2 regions of the Paenibacillus sp. RC21 genome follow, and region 1 is predicted to be linked to the other one. Evidence: riboswitches for the same ligand, from Rfam matches in the RefSeq annotation. Region 1 holds a riboswitch; the other holds the start of a gene.
The links. Region 1 has a riboswitch for cobalamin ahead of cobJ (precorrin-3B C(17)-methyltransferase). Riboswitches for the same ligand answer to the same signal wherever they lie in the genome.
Positions count from the first base shown of each region.

Region 1 (3,977 bases):
GCAGGATGAGACTCCGCAAATTCCTCCGTCATTTCTCCGATACGCTTAATCAGCACACCTGTGAACAGAAAGTATGGAAGCACGATGATTTTTTTGGCACCCAGACGCAGACAACGCTCCAAACCATCTGGAAAAGAAGGCTGAGTCACACCGATAAAGCTGCTCTCCACCCACGTATACGGGAGTTTTTCCCACAGCATACGGGTAATTTTGAAAAAGTCGCTATTCGCATCCGGATCGCTGCTTCCGCGTCCCAGCACCAGCACAGCCGTTTCTTCATCCGTCACCTCGGCAGAAGCCTCCACAGCGCTATCCATACCGGCTGGAACCGCAACCGGACGTGCCTCTTTCAAGCGACTTTGCAGAATACTGACAATTTTTTCGTGAACGCCAATCGGACGTCCATATACAAATTCCACCTGAGGATATTTAGCCTTCGCACGATCAATCGCCATCGGAATATCAATTTTGGCATGTCCCGCCGCGAACAGAATAATCGGAACAAGCACGACTCGCGTCGCCCCTTGTTCCACACATGCCTGCACACCCTCAGCAATGCTGGGCCGTGTCAACTCCAAAAAACAGGTTTCCACACACATATCCGGCACACGATCTGCCACCGCCTGTGCAAACTCCAGCAGCTCCCGGTTCCCCTCCGGGTCCCGACTTCCATGTCCAACCAACAATATTGCATTCACTGCTGTATTTTCCTCCTCATCAAAATAGGGATGACCTGCAAGACGCCCTATTTTATCTATATGCTTACATCCATAAAAACAGGCTTTCTAGCCCATTAATCACCACAAACGGCATTCACTTCCACTATTGCAGGCGCATCTTCATGCCGAAAACCCGCTACCACGCCCACACGCTTGAAAAATTTATGAAAACGCTCGTTCGGATGCCCTTTTTCCTTATATTCAGCGATGACGTTCTCAACGATATCCGTAATCTGATCCCCCGGAATGCCCTCTGCCACAGGTTGAGCGGCATGAGCGTTGCGTCCGAATTTTTTGCCGCCGAGGAACAGATCGTATCCTCCCTTGCGGTACACAATCCCGATATCCTCCAGCACCGCTCCATAGCAGGCCATACCGCAGCCGTTCAAAGCAATGCTCGTTTCCTTGGGTGCCTGCAATCCGCCCAGTACAACCTGTAGATGCTCTGCCACAGGCACAGCGTCATCCTTCTCCATATTGCAGAAGTCGCACGCCTTCACCTTAAACACATCGCCAATCGGCATCACGATGAATCGTTCATCCCGCAGCCGCCCTACCAGCTCCTCCGGGTCCGCGCACGGCACGCGCAGCACGATCTGGTGATCCGGCGTGTACTCCAGCTCGCCTTCATCACCCGCTACCTCGGCGAGCAGCGCCATCTGGCGAGCGGTGAACTTCTTGTTTCCCACGCCGGGGGAAACGCCCACCTCAAACAGCGCAGGCTTGCCAAAGCTGCCTGTCGCTGTCCCGGCCGTAGCCACCGCTCCGGCCACGGCTGCCGTTCCAGCGACGCTCACGGCGGGCGCTTGCCCGTTCCAGCGTGCGCTCGCTTCGCCCGGCAGCTTACCGCCCGCAGCGAGGCGGCTCAGCGCCTCCGCTGCCAGCGATGCCGGGACCGCCCCGGCTTGCGCCGCAGGCGCGGCCTGCACGGCAGCCACCGCTTGCGGGCGTGCCTGCGTGGCAACCGCCGCAGCAGCACCGCTCGCGGAAGGCGCGGGCGCGGTCCCGCCAGCACCCGCGGGGGCTGGCACTGCGGGTGCTGCGCCCGCCTGCGACGCATTCAACGCGCGATCCTCTTGCGCGCCCAGCGACCACGGCTCCGCTTCCGTGCGGAGCCGCTGATGCGGCTTCAGCGCCTGCTCGGACGCATCCAGCGTATACTTGCGCTGATACCCGCGCGGCGTCACGATCAGGCCGTCATACACCATTGTCGAGGAATTGCCGATAATGACGGTCGTCAGCATACCGATATCATGGTTCAGCATGTCCTCCAGCGTCGTCACTACGACTTGCTGACGGTCACGGTAAGCACTCTTGACCAACCCGACCGGAGTCTGCGGATCACGGTAGCGCAACAAAATGGACTGCGTCTCAACTATCTGGCGTGTACGCCGACCACTGCGCGGATTGTACAGTGCAATGACAAAATCTGCCGAAGCTGCCGCTTCTACACGTTTCACAATCGTTTCCCAAGGGGTCAAATGGTCACTCAGACTGATCGTGCATGCATCATGCATGACGGGCGCACCCAACAGCGAAGCACAGGACTGAATCGCCGATATTCCCGGCACGACTTCTACCTCAACCCCGTCCTCACGACGCCACCCCTTTTGCATCAGCACTTCGTACACTAACCCGGCCATGCCATATACGCCTGCGTCTCCACTGGAAATGACGGCTACCTTCTTGCCCATCTCCGCCTGTCGAACCGCCTCCTGCGCACGGCTCACTTCCTCTGTCATCCCTGTGCGCACAATCTCCTGTCCGTTCAACAACGGACGGATCAGATCCACATAGGTGTTGTAGCCGATAATGACCTCACTCTCGGCCAGCGCATCCAGCGCCCGTTTGGTGATATGTTCCATATCCCCCGGTCCGAATCCAATCACGAGCAATTTTCCTAATTGGCTCATCGTTATCCTCCTTCTTAAATCTAGGCTATGTTTTCCACACTTCTATCTATTTCACTTGTATATGGACATCCTGTAACTCAAAAAAACCCATCCTGCCCGGATGGGTTTCCTATGTACGCATCGTATCATCAGACGGACACAGCATAAGAAGACACTTCTTGTCTTCCGCCATCGTGTCGTTGCTTTCCATCTGCCTGTTCACGCTTGAAACGCTTCTGCACGTTCAGCTCCACGCAAACCTGTAAGCAACATGGAAAAAGCAGCGTGCGCCTGATTTCCTGATTTCGTACACCCATCCTCTCCGCGAAGGTTAACGGTGCATACAGATCAAGGTAGGTCTCCTGGCTCGGCATCAACAGATTTTTTCGTCTTCCCCGTTTTCTTACGAGTGACGTCTGAAAAAATCCTCTTCCTTACAGTGGCGGGACCGCTCGGGACTTGCACCCGATTCCCTGTTACCCTTCGTTCCATCGCAAAGGCACCTTGTCTGTCCGCTATTTGATTATGGGTCTTATCATAACCTTGGCTCAATCAGTTGCGCAAGCATGAAAAACGCTTTATTTCAAGTTCTCTGCCTTATTTTTTAACATATGCAACAATTCGTCCGGGTCCGCAGAGATACTCAGCAGCGTTGGGTGGTCAACTCCGGTAAATCCCTCGCGCACACTATGACGCACCATTTCCGCCAACGGGTCAAAATATCCGTTCACATTCAGCAGCCCGATGGGCTTGCGATGAATGCCGATTTGCGCCCAGCACAGCACCTCGAATAGCTCCTCAAATGTTCCCAATCCGCCCGGAAGGGCAATGAATGCGTCAGCCTTTTCGCTCATCACCGCTTTGCGTTCATGCATGCTCGCCACCTCAATAAATTCGGTAACTCCCCGGTGAATAATCTCTGCATCGAATAACAGGGTCGGCATAATCCCGGTGACCTGACCGCCCCCTGCCAGCATCGCATCCGCGACCTCGCCCATCAGCCCCTTGCTGGAGCCTCCATAGATCAGACGAACATGATGCCGGGCCATAGCCTCTCCAAGCTTGCCTGCCTCCTGAAGATATACCGATGAATGTCCGGGTCTGGACCCGGCAAATACACAAATGGAATTCATAACGTCTCAGCTCCTGTTCTGGTATCCCGCATCGAGGCTTTTTCATTATATTAAATAAATATTTTCGCTATAACAAAAACTTCTGTCGATGCATTTCCAACAAAAAAAGATAAAGACCCTGTAGGCCCTTATCTTCATTTTACCCTTTATCGCAAGGATATGGGTTAGTTTTCAGTTCACAACTTCAAGACCGCAGCCGTGCACCGAGGCGCTATGCTCAAAATATCTTCCCA
Region 1 is NZ_JBIYCS010000004.1:269,652-273,628, forward strand. Features, by position in the region: gene ABIA61_RS14785 (sirohydrochlorin chelatase) at 1-698, opposite strand, end outside; gene cobJ (precorrin-3B C(17)-methyltransferase) at 794-2,632, opposite strand; cobalamin riboswitch at 2,947-3,132, opposite strand; gene ABIA61_RS14795 (LOG family protein) at 3,190-3,744, opposite strand; gene ABIA61_RS14800 (uroporphyrinogen-III synthase) at 3,916-3,977, opposite strand, start outside.

Region 2 (3,977 bases), on a different contig from region 1:
TTCAACGCATGGAATTCCCCGAAATCACGAGTCAGACTGGCAATCTCCAGCGCCCGGACTCGCGTCTCCTGTGGTCCATTTGCTTCTTTCACAGCAATCCCCCCCTGCGCAGCTTCTTGTTCCGGTACAGGAGATATGCGAAGAACGGTGCACCGACAAAGGCCGTCATGACACCAAGAGGAATTTCCGTCGGAGCCAGCAATGTACGCGCCGCAGTATCGGCCCATGCCATAAAAATAGCCCCGCCCAGCGCGGATAACGGAACAATCATCCGATAGTCGGGGCCCGTCACCAGACGGATAATATGCGGTACAACGAGTCCCACAAAGCCAATCACTCCGCATACCGAGACAGCCGCGGCTGTCAGCAGCGTGGATATGATCAGAACAGATAACTTCGTTGCATCTACATTAACCCCCATATGAGCCGCCTGACGTTCACCCAAGGCCAGAATGTTCAGCACTCGTGCCCGGTTCCACAGAAACACCAGCCCAATGACCACATAAGGTAAAAGAATGCCTGTATACGACCAGCCGCGCAGACTGAGGCTTCCCATTGTCCAGTACAATATTTCATTGACCGTCTCCCTGGACATGGCTGTCAGAAAGGAAACGACCGCACCCAGAAAAGATTGCATCACCACGCCCGATAAAATGAGACTTTGCGTCGGAATTTTGCCGCCTTCCCTCGCCAGCGTCAGCACCATCCACAACGTCAGCATTCCGGTCGTAAACGCCACCAGCGGCAGTGTCCATACGCCTACAAATGAAAATTGAAGCCCCCAATAAATCAGTACCGCTGCCCCTACCGAAGCCCCCGAGGATACCCCCAACGTGTAAGGATCAGCCAGCGGATTGCGCAGCACACCCTGAAATCCGGCTCCCGCCAGCGCAAGCGCTGCGCCTACCAGCATACCCAGTAACACACGCGGCAGTCTGACCTTCAAAATAATCTGCTCTGTGGATGTATTCCAATCCGGTGTAACCGTCTCACCTAACCACGGCAGATGGTTGACCAGAATACCCGTGATTTGGCTGACGGGAAGCTTGGCTGAACCGATGCCGAGACAGAGCAGCAGCGTCAGCAGCAATAAAGCAAGACCTGCCCCTCCAAAGCCAATCAGTCTACGATTCATTTGAAAATTTCAGGATACACGCCCTTGGCCACTTCCTTGAGACCTTCCGTTACACGCGGACCCGGCCGACTGATCAGATTATCATCCACGGCAAACACCCGGTTGAGACGAACAGCCGATATTTGATCCCATCCACTACGGGCTTTGATGATATCGCCCAGTGTCTGGCCTGTTTTGTCGTCCTTGACATTTTTGCTGTATAAAATGACGTCCGGATTGGCCGCAATAATATTTTCCTCACTGATCTGATACCAGCCCTTTTGTGTTGCAGCCACATTTTCGCCGCCCGCCAAAGAAATCAGCTCGTCCATAAACTCGCCCTTGCCGACCGTCCAGCCGGGTGAAAATTCGACGTAGACTCTCAGCTTTTGCCCTTTACCGATATTTTTAACACCGTTTTTCACTTCCGCTACATCGGCTCTCATCTTGTCGGTTACCGCTCTCGCTTCTTTCTGATGATCGGTAATTTTCCCATATAGTTCGATATTAGCCATGACATCTTCAACCGTTTTCGGCTCGGTTTTAAAAATCATAATTCCCATGTCACGCAGCTTGGTTGTCGCCTGCTCACTGAGTGATATCCCTGCAAAAACGACTTCCGGATTCGCAGCAATGATCGCCTCTTCATTCGGCTTCATAATACCGCCCACTTTGGGCTTCTTTGTAGCCGCTTCCGGGTAATCCGAATAGTCCGATACACCGACAATTTCCTTATCCAGTCCGATGGCGAACAGCGCCTCGGTTTCAGCCGGGGAGACGGAAACGATTTTGTCCGGCGCTTTTTTGAACGTAAACTCCTGCCCGGTCGCATCCTTAATGGTCAGCGGGTAGACCGTTTTGCCCGGAGGCTCCTGAGCGGTTGCCGTCTGCCCCGGTTGCTGTGAAGCTTGATCCCCTTTATTTTCAGCGTTCTTTCCGTTAGCTCCACATGCACTCAGCACAACCGCCAAGACCAGAGCCAATAAGCCTGTAGTCCAGACCTTTATTTTATTCCCTGCCATAATTTACACCCCTCCATATAAATTCTTTTAAGAGCGTCACTTGAACATCATCCGATATCTGCTAAATCCAGCCTTCTTTTCCTTTCAAAAAACCCCTGCATCCTCAGATAAGGACACAGGGGTCACGTTAGCGCAGATCGTACGCAGGCGGCAGTTTCTTCCGCATGGACAGTCACTGCGAACACGTCATCCTTTCCTCGAAGGACTATGGTGACAGGCGGACGGGCAGGTATCCTGACTTACAGAAACATGCGACAGCCTGTTGCTCCTTCATATGCTTTATGGCACATAAAGCAGAGCGGGCTGGCATTTTTCCATTTACAGTGGCGGGACCGCGCCGGATTCAAACCGGCTTCCCTTTTAACAGCGCACCGGAAAGAACCCGAGGGTTTCATCCCGCTGCACCGACCTCGTCTGCTGGATATTTGATGTAGTGTTGGTCAAGCCGTTCTTTTACTTGATGATTATAGGTTAAAAAAGACTGGCTTACAACCCAAACCGCCTGTTTACCTGCCCTATGTCTGTGATCATGAGAAGTATAGCGTAGTCAGTTCATCCAGGTTATTCGGGAGTAGCAAATGCGGAGCCAGAGCTATAAACATCATGCCTGCTCCACCAGCCATCCGGTGAACTTATGCCCTGTAGCCAAATCTGGATGTGATTCTGTAGAACGGGTGGCGGTTAAATCTGCAAATGGCTTTTGTGCCAAACTCAACCGAATCGTAATTGCCGCTCCCGGCTTCGGATTCAGGCTCCAAAAATCATGACCCGGTACCAGCATACAAGCCAACTGACGAATCACTCCACCATGCGTGACGACCAGAACAGAAGGTGGAGCATCAGACAAACCTGTTTTCTGAATCTCCATCATTTTACGCCACTCATACAAAGAGTATAGAAATTCACCCAGGCGGTTCACAAAGTCTTTCCAGGACTCTCCACCCGGCGGCGTAACCCGTTGCGGCTCATCAATCCACGCGCGGTACAACGCCACATCCTTGAGCATATCATACGTTTTTCCATCCCATTCCCCAAAATGAAGCTCTCTCAGACGTGGTTCCATGGTGGCAGACCAAGCAGACATATTATCTGGTTTCAGTTCCGATTCTGGCAAAATGATCTGCAAGGTCTGACGACAACGTATCAAGTCACTACAATAGATTCGGGCAAAGGAATGTCTCTGTAATTTTTCCCGCAAAGACTCTAATTCCTGCTCTGCTCCCGGTAGCAAGCCCAGATCGGAGTGCCCCAGGTATCGACGTTCCCTGTTCCATAAGGTTGTGCCGTGACGTACCAGCACAAGCTCCAAATCCCATTGCGGGTGTTCTGTAAAATAATGCTTCAAGGTCATGTCACTTCCTGCTCTATTGCCGGTGTTCGGTGCGTCACGCTTCATCACTGCGTCCACCCCAGTGCATAGCATCCGGCGGACACGAACAGACACAATCCCACGAACATACTGGACACGGCAAACATCAGCCGAATCGTATGTCGGATATCCTCCGGCTCCATCGGTCGCACCAGTTCTCCCATATATGCACGGAAAGAGCGCACGCCATGATATACATTATAGCCCCCGAGACGAATTCCCAACGCACCCGCAACTGCTGATTCTGGAAAGCCACTGTTCGGACTGGGATGCAGCCGCGCATCTCGCCTTACCATACGCCAGCTACGTCCAGCATCATGCCCATAAACCCACGCCGCTACTACCAGCATACCCGCTGTCAGGCGTGCCGGAATGTAATTAGCCACATCATCCAGACGTGCCGAGGCCCAGCCCAAATGCAGATACTTTTCATTTTTGTAGCCAACCATGGAATCGAGGGTATTCACAGCAC
Region 2 is NZ_JBIYCS010000003.1:586,321-590,297, reverse strand. Features, by position in the region: gene ABIA61_RS12510 (ABC transporter ATP-binding protein) at 1-92, opposite strand, end outside; gene ABIA61_RS12505 (FecCD family ABC transporter permease) at 89-1,135, opposite strand; gene ABIA61_RS12500 (ABC transporter substrate-binding protein) at 1,132-2,136, opposite strand; cobalamin riboswitch at 2,344-2,537, opposite strand; gene ABIA61_RS12495 (histidine phosphatase family protein) at 2,738-3,487, opposite strand; gene cbiB (adenosylcobinamide-phosphate synthase CbiB) at 3,532-3,977, opposite strand, start outside.
Region 2: it holds a riboswitch for cobalamin, as region 1 does, so the genes downstream of both, ABIA61_RS12500 (ABC transporter substrate-binding protein) here and cobJ (precorrin-3B C(17)-methyltransferase) in region 1, are expected to answer to the same signal.